Regions from separate parts of the Streptomyces sp. NPDC005574 genome, predicted to be linked through region 3. Evidence: riboswitches for the same ligand, from Rfam matches in the RefSeq annotation. Region 3 holds a riboswitch; each other region holds the start of a gene.
The links. Region 3 has a riboswitch for thiamine pyrophosphate ahead of ABZT03_RS07705 (thiamine ABC transporter substrate-binding protein). Riboswitches for the same ligand answer to the same signal wherever they lie in the genome.
Positions count from the first base shown of each region.

Region 1 (4,899 bases), on a different contig from region 3:
CGCCCCCGTCCCGCCGTCACCGCGTCCTCAGCGCTTGCGTCGCCTGCCTCTGCCACCGTGTGGCGGCGCCGGCCGGGATTCCGCCGTCACCGCCTCGGTGTCGGGCCGGTCGGCGGCTACCACCAGGGCCGCGAGCGCCGTCGTGACGGGCACGGAGGCGACCAGCCCGATCGAGCCGACGAGCGTGCGCACGATCTCCTCCGCGACGAGTTCGCTGTTGGCGACCGCGCCGACGCTGCTCTGCGCGATGGAGAAGAGCAGCAGCAGAGGCAGCGCGGCGCCCGCGTAGGCGAGGACGAGGGTGTTGACGACGGAGGCGATGTGGTCGCGGCCGATGCGGATGCCCGCCCGGTACAGCCCGCGCCGGCCCATCGACGGATTGGCCTCGTGCAGCTCCCAGACCGCGGACGTCTGGGTGACCGTCACGTCGTCGAGGACACCGAGCGAACCGATGATGATGCCGGCGAGCAGCAGACCGCTCAGGTCGATCGACGGATACAGGCCGTGGATCAGACCGGTGTTGTCGTCCGTGTTGCCGGTGAGCGCGGCCCAGCCGTTGAACAGCGAGCCGAGCACACCGATCAGTACCAACGAGATGAGGGTGCCGAGCACGGCCACCGACGTACGGGCCGACAGACCGTGACACAGGTACAGGGCGATGAGCATGATGGCGCTCGCCCCGACCACCGCCACGACCAGGGGATTCGAGCCCTGCAGGATCGCCGGCAGGATGAAGAGGGTCAGCACCAGGAAGCTGGCGGCCAGTGCGACCAGCGCCATGACGCCACGCAGCCGGCCCACCACCACGACGGCCACCGCGAAGATGCCGGCGAGCAGGGCCATCGGGAACCTGCGGTTGACGTCGGTGACCGAGTACTGCAGTTCCTTCGGCGCGGAGGGCTCGTAGGCGACCACGACCTTCTCGTCCTCGTGCAACTGCCGTGACTGGTCCGGCTGGACGACCTCGGTGAAGGTACGGCCCTTGTCGTCGCCGCTGTCGACCCGGATCGTCGCCTTCTTGCAGGTGCCGCCGGACTGTTGCTGGGCGGCCGAGCCCCCGGCGGTGGGGGTGCCACCGGTGGAACTGCCCGCCGAGGCGTTCACCGACGCGCAGCTCACGCTCACGACCTCGGTGACGGTGGCGTGCTGGGTCTGCCGGTCGAAACCGACGCCGGTGCGCTGGTGCGGAGGGGCACCGCCCGGCCACAGCACCACGAGCCCGACCACCACCGCCATGCCGAACGGGATGAGGATCGCGGCGATGACCTTGCGCAGATGCTTCGACACGGGCGCGGCCGGCCCATGACTGTGTGAGTGTCCGTGCCCACCGGTGGACCCGTGCTCGTGCCCGCCGCCGGAGCCCGGGTCGTGGCCACCGGAGCCCGGCCGGTGGTCGTGACCGCCCCCGGACCCCGGTCCGGGCTGGTGCCCGCCACCGCCTCGGGAGCCCGGTCCATGGTCGTGCCCGTCACCGAAACCCGGCCCGTGCTCGCCGCCGGGACCCCGGCCGTAGCCGTTCCCGCCCCCGTCGCCATGGCCGTTGCCGTAGCCGTTGCCCTGGCCGGGCTCGCGGCGCGGCTCGTGCGGGGGGTAGGGAGGCTGGTGTGTCGTGGTCACCGCCCGATCATCGCAAGAACGCCGGGGGCCCTCTGTTCACCGCGCCCGAATTGACGCTAGCGTGGAGGCACCTTTGCACACGCGGGAGCTCGGAGCACCGGGCTGAGAGGGCGCTGACCTCCGTCTTCGCGGTGTTTCAGAGAGACGTCACCCGAACCGAGTGATGTTTCACATGAAACATCGGCAGACGGACATCGCTGCGTCGACCGCCGAACCTGTTACCGGGTAATGCCGGCGTAGGGAGTAGGTCTCATGACCAACAAGGACGCACGCACGCCTGCCTCCACACAGATTCCGACGGAGCCTCCGAAGGAGAGCGCGACGAGCGGAGAGAACGGCGAGAGCGGGAAGTCCATCGGCTGGCACAAGGGATACGTCGACGGTTCCCGCCCCGATCTGCGGGTGCCGGTCCGTCAGGTGCACCTGACCAACGGGCGGTCGGTCACGCTGTACGACACCTCGGGGCCGTACACCGATCCTCTCGTCGACACCGATGTCCGGCGGGGACTGCCCCCACTACGGGAGAACTGGATCGTCGCCCGCGGTGACACCGAGGAGTACCCGGGCCGGCCTGTCCGGCCCGAGGACGACGGCCTCAAGCACACCGCGCCGCGCGGCGGCCTGCGCAACCTCGACGCGGTCTTCCCCGGCCGGCCGCGCCAGCCGCGCCGCAGCCGGGACGGCGGGGCGGTCACGCAGCTCGCGTACGCGCGGCGCGGCGAGGTCACACCCGAGATGGAGTACGTGGCCATCCGGGAGAACATGTCGCCCGAGGTGGTTCGCGAAGAGATCGCGGCCGGGCGGGCGGTGCTGCCGGCCAACGTGAACCACCCGGAGATCGAGCCGATGATCATCGGCAAGCGGTTCCTGGTGAAGGTGAACGCCAACATCGGCAATTCGGCGGTGACTTCCTCCATCGAGGAGGAGGTCGAGAAGATGACGTGGGCGACCCGCTGGGGCGCCGACACGGTCATGGACCTGTCCACCGGCCGCAACATCCACACCACCCGCGAGTGGGTGCTGCGCAACTCCCCCGTCCCCATCGGGACGGTGCCGCTCTACCAGGCGTTGGAGAAGGTGGACGGCCGGGCCGAGGAGCTGACCTGGGAGATCTACAAGGACACGGTCGTCGAACAGGCCGAGCAGGGCGTGGACTACATGACGGTCCACGCGGGCGTGCGCCTGCCGTACGTACCGCTGACGGCCAACCGCAAGACCGGCATCGTCTCCCGTGGCGGCTCGATCATGGCCGCCTGGTGCCTCGCGCACCACAAGGAGAGCTTCCTGTACGAGAACTTCGAGGAACTCTGCGAGATCCTCGCGGCCTACGACGTCACGTACTCGCTGGGCGACGGCCTCAGGCCGGGCTCGATCGCGGACGCCAACGACGAGGCCCAGTTTGCGGAGTTGAGGACACTCGGGGAACTCAACCGGATCGCGAAGCGTTTTCATGTACAGACGATGATCGAAGGCCCGGGACACGTCCCGATGCACAAGATCAAGGAGAACATCGACCTTCAGCAGGAGATCTGCGATGAAGCTCCGTTCTATACCCTCGGCCCGCTGACCACGGACGTCGCGCCGGCGTACGACCACATCACCTCCGGCATCGGTGCCGCGATGATCGCCTGGTGGGGCACGGCCATGCTCTGCTACGTCACGCCCAAGGAGCACCTGGGCCTGCCCAACCGTGACGACGTCAAGACCGGTGTCATCACCTACAAGATCGCCGCCCACGCGGCCGACCTCGCCAAGGGTCACCCCGGTGCCCAGGAGTGGGACGACGCGCTGTCCGACGCCCGCTTCGAGTTCCGCTGGGAGGACCAGTTCAACCTGGCTCTCGACCCGGACACGGCAAGGGAGTTCCACGACGAGACCCTGCCCGCCGAACCCGCCAAGACGGCCCACTTCTGCTCCATGTGCGGGCCGAAGTTCTGCAGCATGAAGATCAGCCACAGCATCACGCGGCAGTTCGGCGGCGCGGCGGCAGAAGGGGCTTCGCCCGACGAGATCGCCGAGGGGATGCTGCAGAAGTCGAAGGAGTTCGCGGCGAGCGGGAGCCGGGTCTACCTGCCGATCGCCGACTGAGCCCCACCGCCGACCGGCCCGCGCACGCGGCGTCCAGGGCCGGCGGGTGCGGACCGGTTCTGGACGAGGGCCCGGTCCGCGACCCGGGACACCTCCGAAGCCGGGGAGGTGTCCCTCCGGCGTCCCGGCCCGCAGACTGGCCGTATGACAGCGAGATCAATGAGCAAGGGCGCCAACCTGCCGATCGGCTCCTCGTCCGTGCGCGCCGAGCTCGCCTGGTCCGAGGGGCCCGGCGTGCCGGACGCCGACGCCTCGGCGCTGCTGCTCACCGGCGCCGGACGCGTGCGTGACGACGGTGACTTCGTCTTCTACAACCAGCCGCAGCACGCGTCGGGTGCCGTACGGCATCTCGGGAAGCGGAAGGCTGCCGGCCTCACGACCGACACGGTCGAGGTGGACCTGCGGACGGTGGAACCCGCCGTGGAACGGGTCGTGTTGTGCGCGTCGGCCGACGGCGGCACGTTCGGTCAGATGCCCGGACTGACGCTGAGGCTGCTCGACTCCGGCACCGGGGAGGAGCTGGCCCGCTTCGATCCGCAGGCCACGACGGAGACTGCGTTCATCGGCGGCGAACTGTACCTGCGGCAGGGACAGTGGAAGTTCCGTGCGGTAGGGCAGGGGTACGCGTCGGGACTCGCGGGGCTGGCCACCGACTTCGGCATCTCCGTGGAGGCCGACTCCCCGGCCACGGCCGCGTCCCCCGTGCCGGCCGCGCCGCCCGTACCGGCCTCACCACCGGTACCGTCCGCGCCCCCGGTCCGCGCCTCGCCGCCCTCGCCGGCGGCACCCACAGCCAAGCCGGCCGGCCCCACCGCGCCGACGGCCGACACCCGCCCGGCGCGGGATGAGGCGCGCCTGCCCGTGGACATGCGCAAGCGGCTGTCCCTGCGCAAGGAGCAGGTGGCGGTCAGTCTGCGCAAGCACGGCGCCGCCGGTGTCACCGCGCGGATCGTGCTGGTCCTGGACGCCTCGGGCTCCATGTCCTTCCTGTACTCGAAGGGCGTGGTCGCCGACGTGGTGGAGCGGATGGCCGCGGTCGCCGCGCAGCTGGACGACGACGGGGAGATGCAGGCGTGGACGTTCGCCTCGCAGGCGGCCCGGCTGCCCGACCTGCGTCTGGGTGAGCTTCCCGACTGGCTGCGCCTCCATGTCCGGGTCGGAGAACTGAGTCTCTTCCGCCGCAACCGCAAACCG
Region 1 covers NZ_JBEXCW010000001.1:156,816-161,714, reverse strand. The annotation lists gene ABZT03_RS00780 (YibE/F family protein) at 28-1,617, opposite strand; TPP riboswitch at 1,689-1,877, shown strand; gene thiC (phosphomethylpyrimidine synthase ThiC) at 1,870-3,705, shown strand; gene ABZT03_RS00770 (VWA domain-containing protein) at 3,850-4,899, shown strand, end outside.
Region 1: linked by a shared signal. The riboswitch ahead of thiC (phosphomethylpyrimidine synthase ThiC) and the one ahead of ABZT03_RS07705 (thiamine ABC transporter substrate-binding protein) in region 3 are both predicted to bind thiamine pyrophosphate.

Region 2 (4,899 bases), on a different contig from region 3:
GTCCACCCCTCGGACAGCCGGGCCGGTCACCCGGAGTGCCGGAGCCGCTCGGCGAACGCGGCCGCCGCCGCGCCCGGGTCGTCGGCCTCGGTGATCGCGCGTACCACCACGACCCGGCGGGCGCCCGCCGCGATCACCTCGTCGAGGTTGCCGAGGTCGATGCCGCCGATGGCGAACCAGGGGCGGTCGGTGCCGAGGGCCGCGGTGCGGCGGACCAGGTCGAGGCCCGGCGCGGGCCGGCCGGGCTTGGTGGGGGTGGGCCAGCAGGGGCCGGTGCAGAAGTAGTCCACGCCCTCCTGGGCGGCGGCCGCCGCGGCCTCCGGTCCGGAGTGCGTGGAGCGGCCGATCAGGACGTCGTCGCCGAGGATCGCGCGGGCGGCGGGAACCGGGAGGTCGCCCTGGCCCAGATGGAGGACGGCGGCGCCGGCCGCGTGGGCGACGTCCGCGCGGTCGTTGACCGCGAGGAGCCTGCCGTGGCGGGCGCACGCGTCGGCGAGGACCCCGAGGTGCTCCAGCTCCTCCGCCGCCTCCATGCCCTTGTCGCGCAGCTGCACGATGTCCACTCCCCCGGCCAGGGCGGCGTCCAGGAACTCGGCGAGGTCGCCCTGGCGCCTGCGGGCGTCGGTGCAGAGGTAGAGCCGGGCGTCGGCGAGTCGGGCGCGTGCGGTGGCGGTGCCGGGCATGGGTGGGTCCCCCCGTTGGCGGTGCGTGGTCGGGGGCGCGCGGACGCGCCGCACCCGGGCCGTGACCGGGGTGCGGCGCCCGGCCGTGGCCGGCCGCGGTCCGTGCGCCGGGCGGGTCGTGCGGCCGGCCGGTTCAGACGGCGAGCGCCTGGGCCCGGCGCTTCACCTCCGTGCCGCGGTTCTCACTGAGGGCCTGCGCGGGGGTGCCGGGCAGGCTCGGGTCGGGGGTGAAGAGCCACTCGATCATCTCTTCGTCGGAGAAGCCGTCGTCCCGCAGCAGGGTCAGGGTCCCGATCAGGCCCTTGACGACCTTGTCCTCGTCGATGAAGGCGGCGGGGACGTGCAGTGCGCGGTTCTCCCCACGGCGTACGGCGATGAGGTGGCCGTCCTTGACCAGCTGGCGCGCACGCGTCACCTCGACATCGAGCATCTCTGCGATGTCGGGGAGGGTGAGCCAGGCAGGGACGAGAGCATCGATCTTTGCGTCAATCTCGGTCACAGGATCAAGCGTGCCATCCCGCACCGACAGTCGGAAGCCGGGCCCCCGCCACCTGGCGCTTCGCGTCACCCGGCGGGATCCTGGCGCCTCGCCCCCGAGGGGACCTAGGCCGTGGCCGCCTTCAGGGGCCTGGCCGGGTCGGCCAGGAGCGCGGGGTCCATCGGCGTGCCCGCCTCGATCAGGCGCCGTCCCTGGGCGAGGTCCCGGGGCCGGCCCACCGCCAGCAGGGCTTCCAGGCGGCCCTCGCGCAGCCAGCAGACCGACCAGGCGGGGCCGGCCGGGTCGCCGCGCCACAGGGTCGTGTCGGCCGACGCGTGGTGGCCGACGTACTGGACGAAACGGCCGAACTGCTCGGACCAGAAGTACGGCACCGGGTCGTAGACCGCCGGGGTCTCGCCGATGATGTTCGCGGCCACCGTGCGCGGGCCCTGCAGGGCGTTGTCCCAGTGGTGCACCAGGAGCCGCTCGCCGTATCTCCCGGACGGGAACGAGGCGCAGTCGCCGACCGCGTGCACGTCCGGCGCGGAGGACCGCAGGTGGTCGTCGGCCAGGACGTCGCCCCGGGCGCCCAGGGCGATGCCGGAGCCGGCCAGCCAGCCGGTGGCGGGCCGGGCGCCGATGCCGACCACGACGGCTCCGGCGGGCAGCCGGGAGCCGTCGTCGAGGACGACCGAGCCGGGCTCGACGCGCGCCACGCGCGCGTGGGTGCGCAGGGTCACCCCGTGGTCGGCGTACCAGCCGGCCATCGGGGCGGCCACCTCGGCGGGCAGCGCACCCGCGAGCGGCCGGTCCGCGGCCTCCACGACCGTCACCGCGCAGCCCGCCTCGCGCGCGGCCGTGGCGAACTCCGCGCCGATCCAGCCGGCCCCCACGACCACGATGTCGTGCTGCCGGGCCAGGACCGGGCGCAGCCGCTCGGCGTCGTCCAGGGTGCGCAGCAGGTGCACGCCGGGCACGCCCTCGGCGCCCGGCAGCCGGACGGGTTCCGCGCCGGTGGCGAGGACGAGTTCGTCGTAGGGCACCGGCCCCTCGGCGGTGTCCAGTTCGTGGTCGGCGGGGCGGACGCCGGTCACCTCGCGTCCGAGCCGGAGTTCGATGCCGAGCGCCTCGAAGTCGACGTCGAAGGCCGAGCCCTCGGCCTTTCCGAGCAGCACCGCCTTGGACAACGGCGGCCGGTCGTAGGGCTGGTGGGGCTCCGCGCCGATCAGCGTGACGCTGCCGGTGAAGCCCTGCTCCCGCAGGGCGACCGCCGTCTGCACCCCTGCCATGCCCGCGCCGACGACGACCACGCGCGACGGTGCCGTGCCGGATTCCTGCGTCTGCTCGCTCACCTGATCACCATAGACAACTGACAATTTGTCAGTCAGCCGTCGTGCTCAGTGACCTGTTCCACACCGCTCGCGCCGAGCGGACCGGCCGCGGCGTGAGGCTCCCTTACCGAGACGGGCGGCGGCGGACTAGGGTGGCGGACGTAGAGCACTCGCGGGAGCCCGGACGCACCGGGCTGAGAGGGAGGCTGGCGGCCTCCGACCGTACGAACCTGATCCGGGTCATGCCGGCGAAGGGAGGGGCTGGACGCCCATGTCGTCTCCACGGACCTCAGACGTCCTCGTCATCGGGGGCGGGATCATCGGCCTGGTCACGGCCTGGCGGGCCGCGCAGCGCGGCTTCGGGACCGCCGTGGTGGACCCCGGACCGGGTGGCGGAGCCGCGCAGGTCGCGGCCGGGATGCTGGCCGCGGTCACCGAACTGCACCACGGCGAGCAGACCCTGCTCGGGTTGAACCTGGCCTCGGCCGGCCGCTATCCGGACTTCGTGGCGGAGCTGACCGACCTCACCGGTCACGACCTCGGCTACCGGCGGTGCGGCACCCTCGCGGTCGCGCTGGACGCCGACGACCGCGCCCACCTGCGTGAACTGCACGCGCTCCAGGGGCGGTCGGGGCTGGACTCGGAGTGGCTGTCCGGGCGGGAGTGCCGGCGCCTGGAACCGCTGCTGGCGCCCGGTGTGCGCGGTGGGCTGCGGGTGGACGGCGACCACCAGGTGGACCCGCGGCGGCTGGCGGGCGCGCTGGTGGCGGCCTGCGAACGGGCGGGCGTCGTCTTCCACCGCACCCGGGCCGACCGGCTGACCGTCGTCCGCGGCCGCGCGGCGGGTGTCACGACCGCCGAAGGGACCGCGCTCGGCGCGGGCCAGGTGGTGCTGGCGGGCGGCAGCCTCAGCGGGCGGCTCGCCGGCGTCCCCGACGACGTGCTGCCGCCCGTACGGCCGGTGAAGGGGCAGGTGCTGCGGCTGACCGTGCCGAAGCCGTACGCGCCGTTCCTGAGCCGGACCGTGCGCGCCGTGGTCCGCGGCAGCCACGTCTACCTGGTGCCGCGGGAGAACGGCGAGCTGGTGGTCGGCGCGACCAGCGAGGAGCTCGGCTGGGACACCACCGTGACGGCGGGCGGGGTGTACGAGCTGCTGCGCGACGCGCACGAGCTGGTGCCCGGCATCACCGAGCTGCCGCTGACCGAGACACGCGCGGGACTGCGCCCCGGCTCGCCCGACAACGCGCCGCTGCTGGGCCCGACCGCCCTGCCGGGCCTGCTGCTGGCCACCGGGCACCACCGCAACGGCGTGCTGCTGACACCGGTCACCGGCGACGTCCTGGCACACGCCCTGACCACGGGTGAACTGCCCGACGAGGCCCGCCCCTTCACACCCCGTCGCTTCGGCGCCGCCGTCCGCGTGGAGCAGCCCGTATGAACATCTCCGTCAACGGTGAACCCCTGCGGGTCGAGCCGGGCACCGGCCTGGACACCCTCGTGCGCTCCCTCACCGCGGCGCCCTCGGGCGTGGCCGCCGCGCTCAACGAGACCGTCGTCCCGCGCGCGCGGTGGTCCGCCACCTCCCTGCGCGAGGGAGACCGCGTGGAAGTCCTCACCGCCGTCCAAGGAGGCTGACCGATGGCCGACGACCCCTTCGTCCTGGGCGGTACGCCCTTCACCTCCCGTCTGATCATGGGTACGGGCGGCGCGCCCAGCCTCGACGTCCTGGAACGCGCGCTGGTGGCGTCCGGGACGGAGCTGACGACCGTCGCGATGCGGCGTGTGAACCCCTCGGTGCACGGCTCCGTCCTGTCGGTGCTGGAGCGGCTGGGCATCCGGGTCCTGCCCAACACGGCGGGCTGCTTCACCGCGGGCGAGGCGGTGCTGACCGCCCGGCTGGCCCGCGAGGCGCTGGGCACCGCCCTGGTGAAGCTGGAGGTCATCGCCGACGAGCGCACCCTGCTGCCGGACCCGGTCGAGCTGCTGGAGGCGGCGGAGACCCTCGTCGACGACGGGTTCACCGTGCTGCCGTACACCAACGACGACCCGGTGCTGGCGCGGAAGCTGGAGGATGTCGGCTGCGCCGCCGTGATGCCGCTGGGCTCGCCGATCGGCTCGGGCCTCGGCATCCGCAACCCGCACAACTTCCAGCTGATCGTGGAGCACGCGCGCGTGCCGGTGATCCTGGACGCGGGCGCCGGTACGGCCTCCGACGTGGCGCTGGCGATGGAGCTGGGGTGCGCCGGGGTGATGCTGGCCTCGGCGGTGACCCGCGCGCAGGAGCCGGTGCTGATGGCCGCCGCGATGCGGGCCGGGGTGGAGGCGGGCCGGCTGGCCCGGCTGGCGGGCCGCATTCCGCGGCGGCACTTCGCGCAGGCGTCGTCCCCCGGCGAGGGCCTGGCCGTGC
Region 2 covers NZ_JBEXCW010000069.1:36,428-41,326, forward strand. The annotation lists gene thiE (thiamine phosphate synthase) at 27-683, opposite strand; gene ABZT03_RS31655 (Rv2175c family DNA-binding protein) at 817-1,182, opposite strand; gene ABZT03_RS31660 (FAD-dependent oxidoreductase) at 1,287-2,513, opposite strand; TPP riboswitch at 2,655-2,766, shown strand; gene thiO (glycine oxidase ThiO) at 2,764-3,930, shown strand; gene thiS (sulfur carrier protein ThiS) at 3,927-4,127, shown strand; gene ABZT03_RS31675 (thiazole synthase) at 4,131-4,899, shown strand, end outside.
Region 2: linked by a shared signal. The riboswitch ahead of thiO (glycine oxidase ThiO) and the one ahead of ABZT03_RS07705 (thiamine ABC transporter substrate-binding protein) in region 3 are both predicted to bind thiamine pyrophosphate.

Region 3 (4,899 bases):
GCGTCGACTTCCCGCTGCCGCTGGGCCCGAGCACGCAGACGACCTCGTGCTCGGCGACCCCCAGGCCGACGGCGTCCAGCACCGCCCGCCCGCCGAACCGCACGGTCGCGTCCTCGAGCCCCAGCAGCATCAGAACTCCCCCGTCCGGTCGGTCCGCAGCCGCTCCAGCACCAGCAGCGCCACCGCGCACACCACCATCAGAATCGTCGAAAGGGCCATCGCCTGCCCGTAGTTGAGTTCACCGGCCCGGCCCAGCAGCCGCGCCACCGCGACCGGCAGCGTGGGGTTGTCGGGCCGCGCGATGAACACCGTCGCCCCGAACTCCCCGAGCGACACCGCGAACGCGAACCCGGCGGCGATCAGCAGCGCCCGCCGCACCATCGGCAGGTCGACCTCGCGCCACACCCGCCACGGCGACGCCCCGAGCACCGCCGCCGCCTCCCGCAGCCGCCCGTCCACGGCCCGCAGCACGGGCAGCATGGTCCGTACGACGAAGGGGACCCCGACCAGCGCCTGCGCGAGCGGCACCAGGATCCACGACGACCGCAGGTCGAGGGGGGGCTCGTCGAGCGCGATCAGGAAGCCGAAGCCGACGGTCACCGCCGACACCCCGAGCGGCAGCATCAGCAGCGCGTCGAACCCCCGCACGAGCCGGCCCGCGTCCCGCCGGGTCAGCGCGACGGCGGCGAGCGCGCCGACCAGCACGGCGATCGCGGTGGCGACGGCGGCGTACTCCAGCGAGTTGCCGATCGCCTCGATCGGGGCGACGAGGAAGAGCCCGCCGTCGTCGCTGGTCAGCGCCCGGTAGTAGCCGAAGTCCGGTGCGTCGAGGGAGCGCCGCACCAGTACGGCCAGCGGCAGCACCAGCAAGGCGGCGACGGACACGAGGACGCCACCGAGCAGCGCCCACTGTCCGGCCCCGCGCGGCCGGCGCGCGGTCAGCGAGGCGTCCACCAGCCGCAGGGCCGTCTCCCGCCGCCGTACGGTCCAGGCGTGCAGGGCGAGGACGGCGCCCACCGCCGCGAACTGGATCAGTGTCAGCACGGCGGCCGTGGACAGGTCGAAGATCTCCGAGGTCTGCCGGTAGATCTCCACCTCCAGCGTCGAGAAGGTGGGCCCGCCGAGGATCTGCACCACGCCGAAGGACGTGAAGGTGAACAGGAACACCATGAGCGCGGCGGCGGCCACGGCGGGCCCGAGCGCCGGCAGGGTCACCCGCCGCCAGGCCGCCGCCCGTGAGGCGCCGAGCATCCGCGCCGCCTCCTCCTGCCGCGGGTCGAGCTGCGCCCACAGCCCGCCGACGGTCCGTACGACGACCGCGTAGTTGAAGAAGACGTGCGCGAGCAGGATCGCCCACACGGTGGTGTCCAGCCGTACGCCCCACAGCTCGTCCAGCAGTCCGCCGCGGCCGACGAGCGCCAGGAACGCCGTACCGACGACGACCGTGGGCAGCACGAACGGCACGGTCACCACGGCCCGCAGCACCTGCTTGCCGGGGAAGTCGAGGCGGGCGAAGACGTACGCGCCGGGCAGCGCGACCAGCAGGGTGAGCGCGGTGGAGGCGAGCGCCTGCCAGGTGGTGAACCACAGGACGTGCCGGATGTCGGGCTGCGCCAGTACGTCCCCGACGCGGCCGAGCCGCCACACCCCGCCGACGTGCAGGCCGCGCGCGACGATCGCGGCGACGGGGTAGGCGAAGAAGACCGCGAAGAACGCGACCGGCACGACCATGAGGCCGAGCCGGGCCGCGCTCCCGCGCCGGGCGGCGGCGGCCCTGGCTACTTCAGTACGAGTGAGGTCCACGACTTGACCCACTGGTCGCGGTGGCCGGCGATGGCGGCCGGGTCCATGGTCTCGGGGTGCGCGGCCTGCGGACCGTACTTGGTGAACTCCGCCGGCACCCGGGCGCCCTCCCGCACGGGGTAGACGAACATGTTGAGCGGCATGTCCTCCTGGAACTCCTCGGTGAGCAGGAAGTCGAGGAGCGCCTTGCCGCCCTTGGTGTTGCCCGCGTTGCTCAGCAGCCCCGCGTACTCGGTCTGGCGGAAGCAGGTGCCGGCCGCGACTCCGGTCGGCGCGGTGGCGGGCCGGGGGTCGGCGTAGATGACCTCGGCGGGCGGCGAGGAGGCGTAGGACACCACCAGCGGCCGGTCGGCCTTGGCCTTCTTTCCGCCGGCCGAGCCGGAGAACTCCTCGTTGTAGGCCTGCTCCCAGCCGTCGACGACCTTGACGCCGTTGGCCTTCAGCTTCTTCCAGTACCCCTCCCAGCCGCCGTCGCCGTAGGAGGCGGCGGTGCCGAGCAGGAAGCCGAGGCCGGGTGAGGAGGTGGAGGCGTTCTCGGTGACGAGGAGGTTCTTGTACGCCGGCTTGACCAGGTCGGCGAAGGAGGCGGGCGGCGTCAGCTTGTGCGCGCTGAACCAGCCCTTGTCATAGTTGACGCAGATGTCGCCGGTGTCGATGGGCGTGACCCGGTGCTTGTCCCCGTCGACGCGGTACTCCGCCTTGACCTGGCCGGCGCCCTTCGCCTCGTAAGGCTGGAACAGGCCGTTGTCGAGCGCCCGCGACAGCAGCGTGTTGTCGACGCCGAAGAAGACGTCGCCCTGCGGGTGGTCCTTGGTGAGGATCGCCTTGTTGACGGCCTGCCCGGCGTCGCCGTCCTTGAGGACGCGCACGGTGTAGCCGGACCGCTTCTCGAAGTCCGCGAGGACGCTCTTGGAGACGGCCCACGAGTCGTGGCTGACGAGCGTCACGGTGTGGGACCCGGAGCCCGAGCCGCTGTCGCCCGAACCGGACGACGACCCGCAGGCGGTGAGCGCGGGCAGCGCGGCGAGGCCCAGCCCGACGGCCGCGGCCGTGAACTTCCCTGTGGTGCTCACTGATTCCTCCTGGCTGACCAGGAAGAGACGCGGCCCCGCCCGGACCGGCAGAAGGTCGCGGGCAGGGCGCAACAGCTTGAGTGATGACCGAACTTCCTACCCAGAATGACCTGGGCGAGGTTCAGAGGGTCTGCGGTCTGTCCCGCACTCTCAGCGCTGTGGCGCTCCCCTGTCGGAATATGAAGATGAGTATGAAGTTGTCCTGACCCGCTCAGACTACCGCTCGGTCGCGGCGAGCTGACCGCACGCCCCGTCGATCTCCTGACCACGGGTGTCCCGGACGGTCACCGGTACACCGTGCCCGGCGATCGCCTCGACGAACGCCTTCTCGTCCTCGGGCCGCGAGGCGGTCCACTTGGACCCCGGAGTCGGGTTCAGCGGGATGAGGTTGACGTGCACCGGCTTGCCCTTGAGCAGCCGGCCGAGCCGGTCACCGCGCCACGCCTGGTCGTTGATGTCCCGGATCAGCGCGTACTCGATGGACAGCCGGCGCCCCGACTTGGCGGCGTACTCCCATCCGGCGTCCAGCACCTCGCGCACCTTCCACCGCGTGTTCACGGGGACGAGGGTGTCGCGCAGCTCGTCGTCCGGCGCGTGCAGCGAGATCGCGAGCCGGCACTTGAAGCCCTCGTCGGCGAAACGGTGGATCGCCGGGACGAGCCCGACCGTCGAGACGGTGATCCCGCGCTGGGACAGCCCCAGCCCGTCGGGCTCGGGGTCGGTGAGCCGGCGGATCGAGCCGACCACCCTGTTGTAGTTGGCGAGGGGCTCGCCCATGCCCATGAACACGATGTTGGACAGCCGCGCCGGGCCGCCGGGGATCTCGCCCTCGCGCAGGGCCCGCATGCCGTCCACGATCTGGTGCACGATCTCGGCGGTGGACAGGTTCCGGTCGAGCCCCGCCTGCCCCGTCGCGCAGAACGGGCAGTTCATCCCGCAGCCCGCCTGGGAGCTGATGCACATGGTGACCCGGTCCGGGTAGCGCATGAGCACCGACTCGACGAGCGTCCCGTCGAACAGCTTCCACAGCGTCTTGCGGGTGGTGTCCTGGTCGGTCGACAGATGCCGCACGACCGACATCAGCTCCGGCAGCAACGCCTCCCGCAGCTTGCCGCGCGAGCCGGCCGGGATGTCGGTCCACTGCTCCGGGTCGTGCGCGTACCGCGCGAAGTAGTGCTGCGACAGCTGCTTGGCGCGAAACGGCTTCTCGCCGATGGCGGCGACGGCTTCCTTGCGCTCGGCGGGCGTGAGATCAGCAAGGTGCCGCGGCGGCTTCTGGGCTCCGCGGGGGGCGACGAATGTGAGTTCTCCGGGCTTAGGCATGGCCGTACCAGTGTCGCAGATCGAACGGGGTGCCCCGGGGGCCCGGCGGCCGGGGGTGATCGCGGCTGGTCATACGGGTTCGTCGCCGGAATCCGGTGGCGACCCGGAGGCGGTGCACAGACGGCCCGGAGGGCGGCCCGAGCACACCGCGATCCACGCCCACGCCCTCCGCCACGGAAACGCACGGCGCCCGGTGTCATGCCGGGCGCCGTGCGGTGCGGGCGCGGTCGGTCAGGGGCGTTGCCGCACCCGGTCGACGACGGCGTCGGCGGCCACGTACGACCACTGTTCGTACGTCTCGCTCCCCGCTGTGCGCCGGTCGTGCATCCCCAGGTACCGGTAGGTCCTCGCGTCGAAGACCAGGACCGGCCCACCGTCCGCCCAGGGAGTACCGGGCCCGCCGACGTACTGGACGCCGATGCCCGCCCGGCCCCCGCCGTCCGTCCGGCCCGGCAGCACCTTGATCCCCGGCACCGTGGCCAGCGCCTCGAACGCCGCGGGGCGCAGACCCTTCGGCAGCACGGGCGCGCGGAGCAGGCCGGAGAGGAAGACATGGATCATCGGCCACTCGTCGGCCCTCGTCGGCCGGCCGAAGTCCGGTTTCCCCCCCATGTCGCGCAGGGTGACCGTCAGCCTGTCCGGGTCGGTGGGCAGCCGCTTCAGCTCCGACCACCTTCTGGGCGGCCAGCTGCTCTGCCCG
Region 3 covers NZ_JBEXCW010000007.1:105,649-110,547, forward strand. The annotation lists gene ABZT03_RS07695 (ABC transporter ATP-binding protein) at 1-130, opposite strand, end outside; gene ABZT03_RS07700 (iron ABC transporter permease) at 130-1,803, opposite strand; gene ABZT03_RS07705 (thiamine ABC transporter substrate-binding protein) at 1,779-2,876, opposite strand; TPP riboswitch at 2,952-3,057, opposite strand; gene rlmN (23S rRNA (adenine(2503)-C(2))-methyltransferase RlmN) at 3,093-4,199, opposite strand; gene ABZT03_RS07715 (CU044_5270 family protein) at 4,431-4,899, opposite strand, start outside.